Regions from separate parts of the Stenotrophomonas sp. YJH_SMC_131 genome, predicted to be linked through region 1. Evidence: predicted binding sites of a transcription regulator. Region 1 holds the regulator's gene; each other region holds the start of a gene.
What was found. The regulator sigma-54, encoded in region 1, starts transcription at its own class of promoters, with help from an activator protein. The targets are predictions, from matches to a motif close to TGGCACGNGCNTTGC.
Positions count from the first base shown of each region.

Region 1 (5,931 bases):
CATCTTCGCCGTTGATGCGCACGGTGACCGGAGTGCCCTGGCCGGCGGCCAGCAGCATCACGCCCATGATGCTCTTGGCGTTGATCTCACGGCCCTTGGCGGCCATGGTCACGTTGCAGCGGAACGGCGCCAGGGTCTGCACCAGCTTGGCGGTGGCCCGGGCATGCAGGCCCAGGCGGTTGCTGACGGTGAGTTCTCGTTCAAGCATCGTCGACTATCGCTCCATTACGGGTACCCGCCGCGGCTGTGGCGGGCAGTTGATCCAGTCCCTGTTCCGGATAATTCATCACCCGCAGCAACATCGGCAGGCTCAGCGCCGACACCCGGCGAACCGGGGTCCCCAGCCGGGCCAGCTGCCCTGCAAGGTTGGCGGGGCTGGCGCCGTACAGGTCGGTCAGGATCAGCACGCCCTCACCACTGTCGACCCGCCGCAGGGCGGCCGAGGCGAGCGGGAGCAGGGCGTCCATGTCTGCGTCGAACGGTACTTCGAAAGCTTCGGTTTTCAGCGGCAATTGCCGCAGGAGCCGGGTCGCCACGTCAAGCAGGGCGGTCCCGACCCCGGGATGTGTTACGAGGAGAATGCCACAGGTCATTACTGCACGTTAACAGGTCAAGGTGAATCGGCGATAGCAGCAGATGAGGGGCACTGTGTCCCGTATTCAGCGTTATCGGGGTCAGAGCCCTTTTCCCCTGGAAAAGGGATCCGACCCCATGCGTTTTTCGATGCCTGGCAGCGATTCATCCAGGCATGGTGTGGATCCATCGTGTCGACCAAGGTCGACACCTACCAACAGCGCACGGAATCTGTCAGAGGCGGGGCGGTGTGGGTAGGCAGGACCGTTGGCGCCATCGAGCCCCCATGGGTGAGGGCGCTTTGCTTGCGAAGCACTGCTTCGCAAGCGCCCGAACGCCCAGCCGCCAGCGGCTGGGCCGGACCCCGGAGGGGGGTTCACGGCGTGTCCTGCCTACCCACACCGCCCCGCCATCCCACGGAATGCCGCTTTTGCTGTTGCTGTTGCTGTTGCTGTTGCCGGTCAGCGGCCGGCACTACCGACGGGTGTCGGGCGCAGCCCGGCCGGCCACCCTCAATCCTGTTCGCGGTGGTACGTCGCCACGTCCTGCCAGCCCATCTCGCGGGCATGCCGGGCCATGCGCTCGGCCAGGAACACCGAGCGGTGCTTGCCGCCGGTGCAGCCGAACGCCACGGTCACGTAGCTGCGGGTGCCATCACCCAGTTTCGGCAGCCAGGTATCGAGGAAATCCATCAGCTGGGCCAGGTAGCGCTGCACGTCCGGTTGCGCTTCCAGGTAGTCGCGTACACCCGGTTCGCGGCCGCTGAGCGCACGCAGGTCCGGGTCCCAGTGTGGATTGGGCAGCACCCGCGCATCGAACACGAAGTCCGCCTCGGCGGGTACACCGCGCTTGTAGGCGAATGATTCGAACAGCAGCGACAGGCCGGTGGCATGGTCCATCGCGAACTCGGTGATGATCCGCCGCCGCAGTTGGTGCACGTTGAGGTTGCTGGTATCGATCACCGCATCGGCCTCGCGGCGCAATGGCGCGGTCAGCTCGCGCTCGCGGGCGATCGCCTCGGGCAATGACAGGCCCAGCTGGCTCAGCGGATGGCGGCGGCGGGTGTCGGCATAGCGCTTGAGCACCGTTTCGTCGCTGGCCTCGAAGAACAGCACCTTCACTTCCACGCCGGCGTCGGTGGCCAGCTGCCGCCAGTCGCCCAGCTGGCTCAGGTCGGCCTGGCCGCGCACGTCGATGCCCACCGCCAGCCGGCGCGGCGCGCTACCATCGTGGTTGGCCAGCAGGCTGCGCACGAAGTCCGGCAGCAGGTGGATCGGCAGGTTGTCCGAGCAGTAGTAGTCCTGATCCTCGAAGGTCTTCAGGGCGACGGATTTACCCGAGCCGGACAGGCCGCTGACGATGATCAGGGTCGGGGCGGAGGGGGTGGCGGTGCTCATGGACAGGCTCTTCGAGGGGCAGGGGAATCAGGGTGTTCGCCGTTCCAGCAGATTGCTGTGGCGGGCGATGAACATCGCTGCCGGATCAATGCCCTTGGTGCGCAGGATGTGCAGGCGGGTGGCGGCTTCGGTCAGCACGGCCAGGTTGCGGCCGGGCATCACCGGCAGGGTGATCAGCGGAACGTCGAGGTCCAGCACATGGCGGGTGCCCGAGTCGCCGGTCAGGCGCTCGTAGCCATGCGGGGTGGGTTCGGTCATCGGCTTGGTCAGGTGGACGATCAGCCGAAGGTACTTGTTCTTCTTTACAGCCGTGTCGCCGAACATCTCGCGCACATTCAGCACGCCCAGGCCGCGCACTTCCAGCAGGTCCTGCAGCAGTTCGGGGCAGGTGCCGTCGAGCACGTCCGGGGCGATCTGGGTGAATTCGGGCGCATCGTCGGCCACCAGGCGATGGCCGCGGCTTAGCAGCTCCAGCGCCAGCTCGCTCTTGCCCGACCCGGCCTCACCGGTGATCAGCACGCCGATGGAATAGATCTCCATGAACACGCCATGCAGGATCACCCGCGGCGCCAGCGTGCGCGCCAGGTGGTAGGACAGGTGGTTGAGCAGTTCGTGGCCGCGCTTGGGCGACAGCCACAGTGGTGTACCGGATTCATCGGCGGCCGCGCGCAGGTCTTCCGGGCACGCCTGGTTGCGGGTCAGCACCAGCGCCAGCGGATGCGACTGCATGATCTTCTCGATGGTCTCCCAACGCTGGCGGGGTTCCAGCGCGTCCAGCCAGGACAGTTCCTCGGTGCCCAGGATCTGCACCTTGTTGGGATAGATCGCATTGAGGTAGCCGGCCAGCGACGGACGCCGCGAGACCGTGTTGCCGGCCTCCAGCTCGCGTTTCTCACCGGATTTGCCAGCGGCCCAGCGCAGCCCCAGCCGCTCGCGCTGCTGTTCGAACAGTTCACGGGCGGTGATGCTGGTATTCATGCGGCACTCGCAGGTGGGGTCATGTCCAGCGCCTCGCGCAGCGCCCGGGCATCGCCGGCTTCGCGCAGGGCCTGGCGGATGTCCGGTGCGGAAAACAGCTCGGCCAGCTCGGACAGCAGCATCAGGTGCTGGTGGGTGTAGTGGGCGGGGACGGCCATCGCGAACACCAGGTCCACCGGTTCGTCGCCGCCGAAATCGACCGGGGTCGCCAGTCGCAGCAGGGCGCCACGGGGGCGGTCCAGGGTCGGCGCGCGGCCGTGGGGGATGGCGATGCCGTGGCCGATCGCGGTGCTGCCCAGGGCTTCGCGCTGGCACAGGTTCAGATAGATCTGTTCGGCGTTGGCCTGGCGGCAGGCCAGCAACCCGGCGGCGGCCTGCAGGACGCTGTCACGGTCGGTGGCCGTGCAGAGCTGGGTCTGCACGGCCGCCAGGAGGTCAGTCAGGGGCATGTCTGCGGGGAACGGTGGCGATCAGCCACCATTGTCGCCCACCGGCAGCGGTGCGTGCTGCTGTTTTTTCTCCTTGTGCTTGATGACCAGGCGGTCAAGCTTGTCCGCAAGCAGGTCGATCGCGGCATACATGGTCTGGCCGCCCGCCTCGGCGTGCAGGGTCTGCCCCGGAATGTTGAGGCTGGCGTCGACGTGGTGTTCGGTCTTCTGCAGCTTGAGGGTCACCCGCGCTTCGCAGTGCTGGTCGAAGTGTTTTCCGATCCGGGCCAGCTTCTCCTCTACATAGGACTGCAGGGCCGGGGTGACTTCGACGTCTTTGCCAAACGTTTCGATGCGCATCGGGTTTCTCCTGTGTTCGGATGTGCCAATGAACCTCTCCGCCGGGCGCGGCGGCGCGTCAAGCGATTCTGACCCTTTCGTGCGAGGCGGAAATGTTCATGGCTTCACGATACTTCGCCACGGTGCGTCGCGCTACTGGAATTCCCGACGATTTGAGCAGGTCAGCCAGCTTGGCGTCAGAAAGCGGCTTGCGCGGGTTCTCGTCGTCGATCAGGCGGCGGATCATCGCCTGGATGGCCGTGCTGGACGCCTCGCCACCGCCTTCGGTATCGATGCCCGAGGCGAAGAAGGCGCGCAGCGGCAGGGTGCCGCGCGGCGTGCGCACGTGCTTGCGGGCGATCGCGCGCGACACCGTGGATTCGTGCAGGCCCAGCTCGGCGGCGATCTCGCGCAGGGTCAGCGGGCGCAGCGCCTGCTCGCCGAATTCGAGGAAGCCGGCCTGTTGCAGGATCAGGCTGCGCACCACCCGCAGCAGGGTTTCGCCGCGCTGCTGCAGGCCCTTCAGCAGCCAGCGCGCCTCCTGCAGCTGGCCGCGCAGGTAGCCGGCGTCGGCCTCGCCACAGCGGCGGATCAGCTGTTCGTAGCCACGGTGGATCACCACCTTCGGCCCGGCATGGGCCGCCAGCGCTGCGCGCCAGATGCCGTTCTGCCGCCACACCACCACGTCGGGCACCACATAGGTGTCCTGCGACAGCGGCGCGATCTGCGTGCCCGGACGCGGGTCCAGCGAGCGCAGCAGCGCGACCGCCGTCTCGACCTCGTCCAGCGGCTGTTTCAGTTCATGCGCCAGCCCGGAGACGCCACTGCGCGGCAGCCGTTCCAGCGGGCCTGCGGCAATCTGTCGCGCCAGCGCCAGCCCCGGCGTGTCGGCAGGCAACACGTCCAGCTGCAGCTGCAGGCACTCGCCGAGCGTGCGCGCGGCAACGCCGACCGGGTCGAAACGCTGGATGCGATGCAGCACCGCGAGGATTTCATCCTCACCGGCATGGACCGCCGGCAGCAGGGTTTCGGCGATGGTGGCCAGCGGTTCGCGCAGGTAACCATCGTCGTCCAGCGCATCGATCAGTGCAGCGCCGATGCTGCGGTCATGCGTGGAAAGATGCGACAGGTGCAGCTGCCACAGCAGGTGGTCGGCCAGCGTTTCGGTTTCCGCCACGCGCTCGGCGGCACTGCCGGTGTCATCGTCATCGTCGAAGCTGCCACCACTGCCGGCGGCACTCCAGTCGAGTTCGGCCGGCGCCCAGTCGTCGCCGTTGTCGGTGCGTTCGGCGGGCGCGTCGGCATCGGTGCTGTCGCTGGCCTCATTGGCGGCACTGCTGTCGTTGCTGTCGGCCCAGTCCAGCAGCGGATTGCTCTCCACGGCCTGGGCGATTTCAAGCTCCAGCTCGGTCGTGGACATCTGCAGCAGCTTGATCGCCTGCTGCAGCTGGGGCGTGAGCACCAGCTGTTGTCCCAACGATGTCTGCAGCCGAGTCTTCATGCCTGTGCCGAACGGAAGGAAAGGGACCCGGCGCCTGCGGTCACAGCTTGAAGGAATCCCCAAGGTAGACGCGACGTACGTCGGCGTTGTCCAGGATCGCCTCCGGCGAGCCCTGGGCCAGCACGGTGCCCTCGGCGAGGATATACGCGCGGTCGCAGATTCCCAAGGTCTCGCGCACGTTGTGGTCGGTGATCAGCACGCCGATGCCACGCTGCTTGAGATGGGTGACGATGCGCTGGATTTCACCCACCGAGATCGGGTCGACACCGGCAAACGGTTCGTCGAGCAGGATCAGGCGCGGCTGCGCGGCAAGTGCGCGGGCGATCTCGCAGCGACGACGTTCGCCACCGGACAGGCTGGCGCCGAGCTGGTCGGCCACATGGCCCAGCTGCAGCTCGTCGAGCAGGCTGTTCAATTCGCGTTCGCGGCCGGCCGAATCCAGGTCTTCGCGAAGCTCCAGTACCAGGCGGAGGTTGTCGGCCACCGTCAGCTTGCGGAACACCGACGGCTCCTGCGGCAGGTAGCCCACGCCCTGCTTGGCACGGGTGTACATCGGATCGCTGGTGATGTCCTTGCCGTCGAGCACGATGCTGCCGGCATCGGCGGCGACCAGGCCGACGATCATGTAGAAGCAGGTGGTCTTGCCGGCACCGTTGGGGCCGAGCAGGCCCACCACTTCACCGGCGTCGAGGGTCAGCCCGAAGTCCTTGACGAC
Region 1 covers NZ_JCAFRJ010000009.1:34,951-40,881, reverse strand. The annotation lists gene AC5P56_RS17260 (HPr family phosphocarrier protein) at 1-208, opposite strand, end outside; gene AC5P56_RS17255 (PTS sugar transporter subunit IIA) at 201-593, opposite strand; gene rapZ (RNase adapter RapZ) at 1,086-1,970, opposite strand; gene hprK (HPr(Ser) kinase/phosphatase) at 1,998-2,948, opposite strand; gene AC5P56_RS17240 (PTS sugar transporter subunit IIA) at 2,945-3,397, opposite strand; gene hpf (ribosome hibernation-promoting factor, HPF/YfiA family) at 3,419-3,736, opposite strand; gene AC5P56_RS17230 (RNA polymerase factor sigma-54) at 3,795-5,216, opposite strand; gene lptB (LPS export ABC transporter ATP-binding protein) at 5,257-5,931, opposite strand, start outside.

Region 2 (5,931 bases), on a different contig from region 1:
CTATACCTCCAACGCACCCGACGACGCGTTCCAGAACTACCACACGCTGCAGGACCTTGCCTCGGGCGTGCTGACCCCGGAGCGGCTGGTGCAGCGCTGGCGCGAACAGCTGCCGTCGCGCGGCGTGCAGGACGACGCGATCATCGACTGGCTGCTGTGGTGGGACAACGCGCTGCTGTGGGCGCTGCGCCCGCAGCTGCCGCAGGGCCGCCTGCTGGTGGTGCTGCGCGATCCGCGCGACATGCTGCTGGACTGGGTGGCCTACGGTGCCGCCGCACCGCTGGCAATGACCTCGCTGGCCGAAGCCAGCGAATGGCTGGCGCGCGCGCTGGCCCAGGTCGCCGCCCTGCACGAGGACGATCTGTACCCGCAGGTGCTGCTGCGCATCGACCAGATCGGCAACGATCCGCAGGCGATGGCCGAACTGCTGGGCCGCCTGTTCGAGCGGCCGATGCCGCCAGCCGCGCAACTGGGTGCGCCGCGCTTCCCGCCGGGCCACTGGCGCAACTACCGCGACGTGATGAGCGCCGCCTTCGCCAAGCTCACCCCGATCGCGGTGCGCCTGGGTTACCCGGAAGAGTGAGGACACGCCGATGCAACTGAGCAGCCACAGCCTGACCAACGGTGCTCCGATCGACCGCGAATTCGCCGCCGGCGATGCCGCGGGCTTCGCACCGGACCGCAATCCGCACCTGGCCTGGAGCGATGTGCCGGAGGGCACCCGTTCGTTCCTGCTGGTGTGTGTCGATCCGGACGTGCCGACCGTGCCGGAGACGGTCGGCCGCACCGACATGAGCGTGCCGCGCGACCAGCCGCGCTGTGATTTCGTGCATTGGGTAATGGCCGACATTCCGGCCTCGGTGCGCGAGATCGCCGCAGGCAGCTGCAGCGACGGCTTCGTGGTGAAGGGCAAGTCCAAACCGGCCGGCCCGGCCGGCAGCCGCCAGGGCCTGAACGACTTCACCGGCTGGTTCGCAGGCAATCCGGACATGGCCGGTGACTACCTGGGCTATGACGGCCCGTACCCGCCGTTCAACGACGAACGCCTGCACCACTACTTCTTCCGCGTGTTCGCGCTGGACGTGGCATCGCTGCAGCTGCCGGCACGCTTCACCGCCGCCGACGCCTACCGCGCCATGCACGGCCACGTGCTCGCCGAAGCGGCACTGCACGGCACCTACACGTTGAACCCGGCGCTGGGCTGAGAGCCCTTGTAGGGCCGGGGCATGCCCGGTTTTGCTTTCTGCAGAGTCGAGCCATGCTCGACTTTGCCTTGTAGGGCCGAGCCCATGCTCGGCTGCTTCTGCTACGCAATGGACCTGCAGTAAACAGCAAACCCTGCCAGGAACGCATCCGCTTCGGCGCGATGCACTTCCGACTGAAGCACCTCGAAGATCTCCTCCGGTTCCAGGCCCAGCACCGGTACACGCAGGAACAGTGTTGTACTGAACGCGGCACTGACCGTGGACAGCACCGCGCGAAGTGCCTGCAGCATGTCCTCGCCACGATGGGACGCATGCACTAACGCAATGGGCCGACCGACGATCTGGTCGCCGGATACGAGCCAGTCGATCGCATTCTTCAATCCGCCGGGAATGCCACGCACGTATTCAGGGCTGCACACCAGCACACCGTCGCTGCGGGCGATGGCCGCCTTGAAGCGCGTCACGCTGCAGGGTTCATCGGTGCCTTCCAGATCGGGGGAGAACACCGGAAGTTCGCCGACCCCGGCGTAGACCTCGATCTCCATGCCGGGCGGCGCGATGGTTTTCAGGGCCACCAGCAGAGCGGTGTTGGTCGACTGCCGGCGCGCGCTGCCGGATATGGCGAGAATCTTCATCGTGGCAAGGCTGGCACGTGGGGCTGCGTCGACGCTACAGAACGTAGAAGGGCGACCTCGTGGCCGCCCTTCTGTTTATTTACTTCTTCTCGATGGCCGACTCGACCACCATGTCCAGCACGTACGCCTGCGACGGCGCATCGGCCGGCGGGTTCTTCACTTCGTAGCGCTTCACGCGCACCACGTTGCGCACGCCGTCTTCGTGGGTGTAGCCCTCGATGGTGCCGTAGAAGTTCTCGAACTTGCCCGGCTCACCCTGCTTCAGGCCCTTGTCGTCGAACTTCACTTCGCGCACCTGCAGGCACTGGTAGTCCGGGATCAGCGGGTGCGAGCACTTCTGCGTCTTGGCGGCCACTTCCAGGAACACGGTTTCGCCGGCGCCGCCGTAGCGGGTTTCAGCGGTCGGCTCCGGGTTGAACACCAGCACGTCGCCCTTGGCGTTGGTCAGCGTCAGCTTGCCATCGGCATCCTGCTCGGCCTTCAGCTCGCCCTGCAGGCGGCTCGACACGGCTTCGTCCAGCGCCATCAGCGCCTTGTCGGTGCAGGCCATCATGGTCGAGGCCATCGCGCTGACCGTCAGCTTGCCGTCGGCCAGGGTGTAGCCGCCGCCCATGCGGTTGCAGGTGTTGCTGACCGACAGTCGGCCATCTGCGAAGTCCAGGGTGACCGGCTTGTCTTCGCGGGCGAACAGCGCGTCGATGCGCTTGCCGTCGGCGCCGGTGGCCTGCTGCAGCAGCCAGTGCTGGCTCTGCAGGCGCTGCGCATCCAGGTGCGCCAGCGTCTGCTGGTCTGCTGCCTTGGCCGCGGCCGGGGCCACGTCGTCGCCGCCGGTGCCGGCCGGGGCCGGGGTCTGGCTGCAGGCGGCCATCAGGGCCAGCGGGAGGAGCAGGGTGAGCTTGCGGTTCATGGTGATTCTCCTTGGGGAACCGTGGGGGAAACGGGGTGGGGCCGGCAACGGGGTTACCGTACCCCGGCGCTGTTCAGCTGCCGGAGGGCAACCACAGCAGCAGCGCCGCGCCCAGTGCGATGCGGTAGATCGCGAAGGCGGTGAACCTGTGCGACTTGATGTAGCCCATCAGCCACTTCACTACGACGAAGCCGGTGATGGCCGCGGCAAGGAAGGCCACGCCCACGTCGGCCCAGTCCTCGCTGCCCAGCTGCCCGGCCTTGGCCATTTCCAGGAAGGTGTAGGCGCTGGCGGCGAACATGGTGGGAATGCCGACCAGGAACACGAACTCGGCGGCGGCGGCGCGGCGGCTCAGGCCCAGCAGCATGGCCAGGAAGATCGCCGAGGCCGAGCGCGAGGTGCCGGGGAACACGCCGGCCACGACCTGTGCCAGGCCCACGCCGATCGCCACCGTCCAGGTCACCTGGTCGCGGTCGGGCAGGCGCGCGGTGTAGGCCTCCACCAGCAGCATCCAGACACCACCGATGATCAATGCCCAGGCCACCGGGCTGACCGTCTCCGGCAGCGACCAGCCGGCCTTGCGCACCACCAGGCCGACCACGGCGGTGACCAGGAAGGCGGCGCCCAGCTTGAACACGTACTCACGGTTCCCGCGCTGGTTGAAGCCGGTGGCCAGCTGCAGCAGGCGCTGGCGGAACACCAGCACCACGGCCACGATCGCGCCGGCCTGGATGACGATGTTGAAGAAGTCCGAGCGGGCACCCAGCCAGTGCTGGGCGATGAGCAGGTGGCCGGTGCTGGAGATCGGCAGGAATTCGGTCAAGCCTTCGAGGATGCCCAGCAGCAGGGCGGAGAGCAGGTCGGACATGGACGGTGCGTGACGCGCGGCGGAAGGAAGAAGGTCGAGAGGATAGACGATCCCTGCCGCACCAAACGGGTGCGTCTGGTGGCGGGTGCACCCGTTTGGTGCGCACCGTTCTGCACCGCCACGGAGCGCCCTTTTTGAAATCAATGACTTGCGGCCAGGGAAAAGTTGGCACGGTCGTTGCTCTACCTCAGCAGGCATTCATCCCCATCCGAGGTCGTACCGATGTCCGTGGAAAACGTTGAGAAGCTGATCAAGGACAACCAGATCGAGTTCGTCGATCTGCGTTTCGTGGATATGCGTGGCGTCGAGCAGCACGTCACCTTCCCGGTCAGCATTGTCGAACCGTCGCTGTTCGAAGAAGGCAAGATGTTCGACGGCAGCTCGATCGCCGGCTGGAAGGGCATCAACGAATCGGACATGGTCCTGCTGCCCGACACCACCAGCGCCTACGTCGACCCGTTCTACGCAGATCCGACCATCGTGATCAGCTGCGACATCCTCGATCCGGCCACCATGCAGCCGTACGGCCGCTGCCCGCGCGGCATCGCCAAGCGCGCCGAGGCCTACCTGAAGTCCTCCGGCATCGCCGAAACCGCGTTCTTCGGCCCGGAGCCGGAGTTCTTCATCTTCGACTCGGTCCGTTTCGCCAATGAAATGGGCAACACCTTCTTCAAGGTCGATTCCGAAGAAGCCGCCTGGAACAGCGGCGCCAAGTACGACGGCGCCAACAGCGGCTACCGTCCGGGCGTGAAGGGCGGCTACTTCCCCGTGCCGCCGACCGACACCCTGCACGACCTGCGCGCCGAGATGTGCAAGACCCTGGAACAGGTCGGTATCGAAGTGGAAGTGCAGCACCACGAAGTGGCCACCGCCGGCCAGTGCGAGATCGGCACCAAGTTCAGCACCCTGGTGCAGAAGGCCGATGAACTGCTGCGCATGAAGTACGTGATCAAGAACGTCGCGCACCGCAACGGCAAGACCGTCACCTTCATGCCCAAGCCGATCGTGGGCGACAACGGCAGCGGCATGCACGTGCACCAGTCGCTGTCCAAGGGCGGCACCAACCTGTTCTCCGGTGACGGCTACGGTGGCCTGAGCCAGCTGGCGCTGTGGTACATCGGCGGCATCTTCAAGCACGCCAAGGCCATCAATGCCTTCGCCAACTCGGGCACCAACAGCTACAAGCGCCTGGTGCCGGGCTTCGAGGCGCCGGTGATGCTGGCCTACTCGGCCCGCAACCGTTCGGCCTCGTGCCGCATTCCGTGGGTGTCCAACCCGAAGGCGCGCCGCATCGAAATGCGCTTCCCGGACCCGATCCAGTCCGGCTACCTGACCTTCACCGCACTGATGATGGCCGGCCTGGACGGCATCAAGAACCAGATCGACCCGGGTGCACCGAGCGACAAGGACCTGTACGACCTGCCGCCGGAGGAAGAGAAGCTGATCCCGCAGGTCTGCTCCTCGCTGGACCAGGCGCTGGAAGCGCTGGACAAGGACCGCGAGTTCCTGAAGGCCGGCGGCGTGATGAGCGATGACTTCATCGACGGCTACATCGCGCTGAAGATGCAGGAAGTGACCAAGTTCCGCGCGGCCACCCACCCGCTGGAATACCAGCTGTACTACGCCAGCTGACCGGATGCGATGGCGGTGGGTTCCCCCTCCCACCCGCCGCCATCGCTTCCGTTTTCGCGGCTGGGGAGCCGCGGTCAGATCGGGGTCGGATCCCATTCGTTTACGAATGGGCGCTGATCCCTATCCAGGGGCAAGAGAGAGACCGGATACGCGACCAGGGCCGCCCTCCCTCCCGCGTCGGTCGTGCAAGGAGAGAGGCACGGCCGTCCCGGCCCTGTACGTGTCCGGTGCAACAGCCACGGTCATCATCCTGATGACCCGTGGTTGCCTGATGCCAACGCGCGCTGGCGCGCTGGCCCCATCCACCCTCGGGACATGCGCATGAAACTGATCTCCGCCATCATCCGACCGTTCAAGCTCGACGAGGTCCGCGAGGCCCTGTCCGATGCAGGCGTGTCGGGCATCACCGTGACCGAAGTGAAAGGTTTCGGTCGCCAGAAGGGCCACACCGAGCTGTATCGCGGCGCCGAGTACGTCGTCGATTTCCTGCCCAAGATCAAGATCGAAACGGTGGTCACCGACGAGCGTGCCGACGCGGTGATCGAAGCGATCCAGTCGTCGGCAGGCACCGGCAAGATCGGTGACGGCAAGATTTTCGTCACCGCCGTCGAACAGGTCATCCGCATCCGCACCGGCGAAATCGGTGCCGACGCGCTGTAACCCCCTTCCGGAGATTCCCCCCAT
Region 2 covers NZ_JCAFRJ010000007.1:181,561-187,491, forward strand. The annotation lists gene AC5P56_RS15765 (tetratricopeptide repeat protein) at 1-583, shown strand, start outside; gene AC5P56_RS15770 (YbhB/YbcL family Raf kinase inhibitor-like protein) at 594-1,205, shown strand; gene AC5P56_RS15775 (NADPH-dependent FMN reductase) at 1,307-1,840, opposite strand; gene AC5P56_RS15780 (META and DUF4377 domain-containing protein) at 1,920-2,747, opposite strand; gene AC5P56_RS15785 (undecaprenyl-diphosphate phosphatase) at 2,821-3,615, opposite strand; gene glnA (type I glutamate--ammonia ligase) at 3,838-5,247, shown strand; gene AC5P56_RS15795 (P-II family nitrogen regulator) at 5,569-5,907, shown strand; gene amt (ammonium transporter) at 5,930-5,931, shown strand, end outside.
Region 2: a site for sigma-54 is predicted at 3,782-3,796, ahead of glnA (type I glutamate--ammonia ligase). Genes of this name have one in related genera too.

Region 3 (5,931 bases), on a different contig from region 1:
GGTCGACCAGGCGGCCTGCATCGAAGTTGGTGCCATCGGCATTCGGCGCGAACACCTGCAGGCGCGCACCCTGCGGGTTGACCACGTAGCCGGCCGAGTCGGTCTGGAAGTTGCCGGCGCGCGAGTACACGCGCGAACCATTCATGTTCATGGTGAAGAAGCCTTCACCGGAAATGGCCATGTCCAGGCTGCGCCCGGTCTGCTCGTTGTGGCCCTGGATGAACTGCTGGGCGACGTTGGAAACGCGCACGCCCGAGCCGGTCTGGTTCTTCGACAGGCCGTAGCTGGTCGAAGCGAACAGGTCGGCGAACTCCGCGCGCGACTGCTTGAAGCCGGTAGTGTTGACGTTGGCGACGTTGTTGGCGGTGACGCTCAGGTCGGTGTTGGCGGCGTTGATGCCGGACAGCGAGACATTGAAGCCCATGGGATGCTCCTGGTTGATGCGGAAGGTGCGGCTCAGCTGACGCGGAGCACGTAGTCGATCGGGGCCGTGCCCAGGCCCTTGAGGTTCAGGTACAGGCCGTCGGAACCAACGGTCACGCTCTCCACCGGCGCCTGTACGTAGGTGGACAGCTTGGTGCTCTTGCCGGCGGTGTCGACATGGTTGGCGACGATGGAGTACTTGCCCGGCTCCATGCGCTTGCCGTTGGCATCCTTGCCGTCCCACTGGAAGGCGGTTTCGCCGGCAGCCTTGGCTTCCACGCTCAGCGAGGTGACCTTGGCGCCGTTGGCGTCGGTGATGTCCACGGTGATGATGCCGGCCGACGGTGCAGCCACCGTGCCTTCGACATTGCCTTCCTTCTCCAGCACCAGCTTTTCCGACGGCACCAGCACCTGGTGGCCGACCAGCGCAGCGCCACGCAGCACCTGGTCGCTGGCCATCGACTCCTGGAAGCCCTTCACCGTCTTGTTCAGATCGGTGATGCCCTGCACGGTGGACATCTGCGCCATCTGCGCGACCATCTGCGTGTTGTCCATCGGCTTCAGCGGATCCTGGTGCTGCAGCTGCTCGGTCATCAGGCGCAGGAAGTCGGCCTGGTCCAGCGTGTTCTTCTTTTTCGTGGCGTTGCTGTTGGGGGCGTTCAGGCCCAGCGCGGAATAGACGTCCTGGCTGGTCTGGTTGTTGACGGCGGTGGTCATGGCGGTATCCGGTGCTGCGGGCCTCAGCGGCCCATGGTCAGGGTGGCCAGGGCCAGTTCCTTGGCGGTGGTCAACATCTCCACGCCGGCCTGGTAATTGCGCGAGGTCGAGATCAGGTTGACCATCTGCGCCACCGGATCGACATCGGGCTGGTAGATGTAGCCATCGGCGTCGGCCAGCGGGTGGCCTGGCTCGTAGCGCTTGATCGGCGCGGCCTCGCTCTGGGTGATCTCCTTCACCTTCACCGAGGTGATGTTGGGATCGTTCTTGCTGGTGACGGCCTGGAAGATCGGTTCCAGCGGCTTGTACACGGCGTCGGCGGAACCGGCGACGGTGTCGGCATTGGAGAGGTTGGAGGCGATGGTGCTCATGCGCACCGACTGTGCCTGCAGCGCGGAGCCGGCGATGTCGAAGATCGGCAGGTTGCTCATGGCTTATTGCCCCGTGATCGCGGTCAGCATGGAACGCACCTTGCTCTCGACGAAGCTGAGCGAGGCGCGGTATTCCAGTGCGGCGCGGCCATAGGCGGCACGCTCGGCATCGGGGTCGACGGTGTTGCCGTCCAGGCTGGGCTGCACGCCTTCGCGCGCGATCTGGAACGGGTTCAGGCCACTACTGATCTCGTAGTGCTGCTCATGGGTGGTGGCCATCAGGCCATTGGCATCCTGCCCCTGGGCGTGGCGCAGGGCGGCATCGAAGTCCAGGTCCTGGGCCTTGTAGCCGGGAGTGTCGGCATTGCCGAGGTTGCTGGCGATCAGCTTCATCCGCTGTTCGCGCAACGGCATGGCCTGGGCGTGGACGCCCAGGTAGTCGGTAATCAGGTTGCGCACGGTGCACTCCCACGGGAACGTTGCCCGGGAAGCTGCAAGGGGTGTGCCAAATGGAGAGGGGGTCAGATCCCCGCAGGGGCTCTGACCCCGTGGTTGACGCGTTGCGATGCGGGGTCGGAGCCCGTCCCGGGATCCGACCCCTCGGCGGGCCTTACGCCGCCAGCGCCACCTTGCGCAGGCGGTCCAGCACGAAGTCGGCCAGCTCGTGCGGCGAGTACTTGGCGACGAACGCATTGGCGCCGACGCGCTCGACCATGGCGTTGTTGAAGACGCCCGACAGTGAGGTGTGCAGCAGCACGTACAGGCCGGCCAGGCCCGGGTGGCGCCGGATTTCCGTCGTCAGCGTGTAGCCATCCATGGCCGGCATCTCGATGTCCGAGATGACCATGGCATAGCGCTCGGCCGGGTTTTCCCCCGAGGCGTGGACCTGCAGCAGGTGGTCCAGCGCCTGCTTGCCGTCGGAAAGCAGGGTGGCACCCACGCCCAGCTGGTCCAGCACGCTGCGGATCTGCTGGCGGGCCACGCGCGAGTCGTCCACCACCAGCACCTGCAGCTGCGGGCCGTCGGCGGGCATGGCCATTGCCGGGTCGAGTACCGCTTCTCCGCGCACCTGGGCGATATCGGCCAGCACGCTCTCAACGTCGATCACCTGGATCAGCTCGCCCTGGAAGCGGGTCACCGCGGTCAGGTAGCTCGACTCGGCGCCCAGCTCCGGTGGCGGGTGGATGTCTTCCACCGCGATGTTGACGATGCGTTCGACGCCACTGACCAGGAAGCCCTGGATCGAGCGGTTGAATTCGGTGACGACCAGGTAGCCGGGCGAGGTGTCCGCGTCCGGTTCGCGCTCGGGGTGGCCGATCGCCAGGCCCAGGTCCAGTACCGGCACCGAGCGGCCGCGCACGTCGGCCACGCCGGAGAACTGGCTGGGCAGGCCGGGCACCTGGAACAGCTCCGGGCGGCGCAGGACTTCCTGCACCTTGAAGACATTGACGCCAAAAAGCTGACGTCCGCCGAGGCGGAACAGCAGCAGCGCCAGGCGGTTGTGGCCGGCCAGTCGGGTCCGCTGGTCGATCCGGTTGAGCAGGTCATGGGACATGGCTGCTGTATCGGCGTGGTGGGGGCGGAACTTGAGGGCGCTCTGCCGCCCGCGCGGCCCGCACCGCGTTTGTAGAGTCGACTGTCAGTCGACTGCTCTTCGATCCGATCACGGGAAACCCCGCGCTTCGCGCGAAAGTCGACTGGCAGTCGACTCTACCCATCCGGTCGAATCCCCATCCCGGATCCGATCAACGGGACCCGGTCTCTGGCACACCCCTTGCACGCTGCTGGGCCAGATCCCATCGACAGGAGGCGCCATGCGCCGGGTCACATCGCTGTTCGCCATCGCGCTCGCCCTGGCCGCGCCGTGGGCGGGCGCCACGGACTGGCAGCCGGTGGCCAGCATCCGCACTGCGGCGCTGTCGACGCTGCCTGCCGGCAGTGAAGGCGAGGCGCAGGTGGCCGATGCGCTGCGCCTGCCGAAATGCGGCAGCGCGTTGCAGGTGCAGCCCACCGCCAACACCACGGTGGAGGTGAGCTGTCCCGATGCGGGCGGCTGGCGCCTGTTCGTGCCGGTGAAGGTGCGGCGCAACCAGACCGTGCTGGTGCTCAACCGCGGAATCGGCACTGGAGAAACCCTCACGGCCGCCGATATCACCACTGCCCAGCGTGACGCTGCCCGGATTGCCGGCGCGGTGCTGTCCGATCCCAATGCAGCGATCGGCCGCATCGCCCGCCGTCCGTTGCAGGCCGGAGCCCTGCTGTCGAACAACGATCTGGTGGTCCAGCGTCTCATCAAGCGAGGAGACAATGTAGCCCTGGTGTCGCGTCGCGGCTCGGTCGAGGTGCGCATTGCCGGCCGTGCGATGGGTGATGCCGGTGAGAACGAGCGGGTCTCGGTCGAGAACCTGTCCTCGCGGCGGATCGTGCAGGGCACGGTCGACGCCGCAGGTGACGTAATCGTGGCGCGTTGATTTACCGCAAAATATCCCTAAAGATCACGGCCCTGCGGCCGTTATCCCTTGTGAACGGCAACTCCAGGACACCCCATGAGCCAGAAAATCGACGGCAACCTGCAGGTCCCCCAGGCACTGCGCAGCGTGACGACCCCGGCCAGCAAGCCCGGCGTCAGCACCGATGCGGCGGCGCGCCCGGTCGAGGCGGCCGACAGCCTGCGCCTGACCGGCGAGGCCACCAATCTGCAGGCCATCGAGCGTGAGCTGACCACCGCCCCGGCGATCGACGCCCAGCGCGTGGCGGCCGTGCGCGAGTCACTGCAGAACGGCACCTACAAGATCAATCCGGACGCGATCGCATCGCGCATGCTCGATCTGGACCAGCAGCTGCACGGATGACTGCGGCGATGAGCGAGCCGCTGCAGCGCCTCGCCCAGGCCCTGGACGTTGAGCGCCAGGCCCTGGTCGAGCACGACGTGCACGCCCTGATCCGGGCCACCGGCGCCAAGCTGGAAGCGCTGCGTGCGCTGGAAGGCGCGCCGCCGGTGGGCGAGGGCGAACAGCTGCAGGAACTGGCCGAGCGCAACCGCGCCAACGGCGTGCTGCTGTCGCGCCGTCGCCGCGAGGTGAACTGGGCGCTGCGCCAGCTCGGCCGTACCGAAGATGCCTCGGCCTACGATGCCAAGGGCCAGTCGCACACGGTCAGCATCGGCCGGCCACTCGCCGTCGCCTGACGCGACGGCGGTCGCACACCCCCTCCCGGTGGGCTGAAGCCCGCTGCATGACCGCGTATATTGGGCGCCTGTTCGAACGCCCCGAGTCGCCGTGTCCGCTGCCAACGCCCTGGTTACCGCCCCCCTTCCGCCGCAGCCGGTGCTGCAGGCCCTGCTTGAGCGCCTGCGCGAAGGCCTGCTGCTGTTCACTGAAGACGGGCAGGTGGCCCTGGCCAACCCGGCCGCGCAGAACCTGCTGGCCAGTGGCTCGGACGGCGGATTGCCGCCGCCGCAGCGGCTGCGCGAGCTGCTCCCCCCTGATGCACTGGAGCAGGCCCGCCAGCATGGCCACTGGAATGGCAGCCTGCCGCTGGGCGAGGGAGTGGTCATCGCCCACCTGTACCACCATGGTCCGGTCGGCGAAGGGCATTTCCTTGCGTTGTTCCGCCACATCGAAGGGCAGGAAGACTACGAGCGCGAACTGCAGCAGCGCCACGCCGAGCTGCGCCAGGCCTACCTGCGCCTCAATGGCACCCAGGAAAAGCTGCTGCAGTCGGAGAAGATGGCCTCGATCGGCCAGCTCGCCGCCGGCGTCGCGCACGAGATCAACAACCCGATCGGTTACGTGCACTCCAACCTGGGCAGCCTGCAGGAGTACCTGCGCAGCCTGTTCACCGTGATCGAAGCCTACGAGCGCGCCCTGCGCGCGCCGGACCCGAAGGCACTGATTCCGGAAATCGATGACATCCGTGACCGCCTGGACATCGACTTCATCAGCCGCGACCTGCCGCAGCTGATGGCGGAATCGCGCGAAGGCATCGAGCGCGTTACCCGCATCGTGCGCGACCTGAAGGACTTCTCGTATTCCGGTCGCGACGAATCGTGGAAGCTGGTCGACCTGCACGCGGGCCTGGAATCGACCATCAACATCATCTGGAACGAACTCAAGTACAAGGTCACCCTGGTACGCGAATTCGGCCAGTTGCCGCTGGTGGAGTGCCTGCCGTCGGAGTTGAACCAGGTCTACATGAACCTGCTGCTCAACGCTGGTCATGCCATCGCCGAGCGCGGCACGATCACCGTGCGCACCGGCGTTGATGGCGATCACGTGTGGGTTGAATTCGAAGACACCGGCGGCGGCATCTCGCCGGAACTGCGCCAGCGCATCTTCGATCCGTTCTTCACCACCAAGCCGGTCGGCAGTGGCACCGGTCTGGGCCTGTCGATCTCCTACAGCATCATCAACAAGCATCA
Region 3 covers NZ_JCAFRJ010000004.1:8,642-14,572, forward strand. The annotation lists gene flgE (flagellar hook protein FlgE) at 1-424, opposite strand, end outside; gene AC5P56_RS09635 (flagellar hook assembly protein FlgD) at 457-1,140, opposite strand; gene flgC (flagellar basal body rod protein FlgC) at 1,164-1,571, opposite strand; gene flgB (flagellar basal body rod protein FlgB) at 1,575-1,970, opposite strand; gene AC5P56_RS09650 (chemotaxis protein) at 2,122-3,066, opposite strand; gene flgA (flagellar basal body P-ring formation chaperone FlgA) at 3,326-3,982, shown strand; gene flgM (flagellar biosynthesis anti-sigma factor FlgM) at 4,058-4,363, shown strand; gene AC5P56_RS09665 (FlgN family protein) at 4,360-4,698, shown strand; gene AC5P56_RS09670 (ATP-binding protein) at 4,790-5,931, shown strand, end outside.
Region 3: a site for sigma-54 is predicted at 2,005-2,019, ahead of flgB (flagellar basal body rod protein FlgB). Genes of this name have one in related genera too.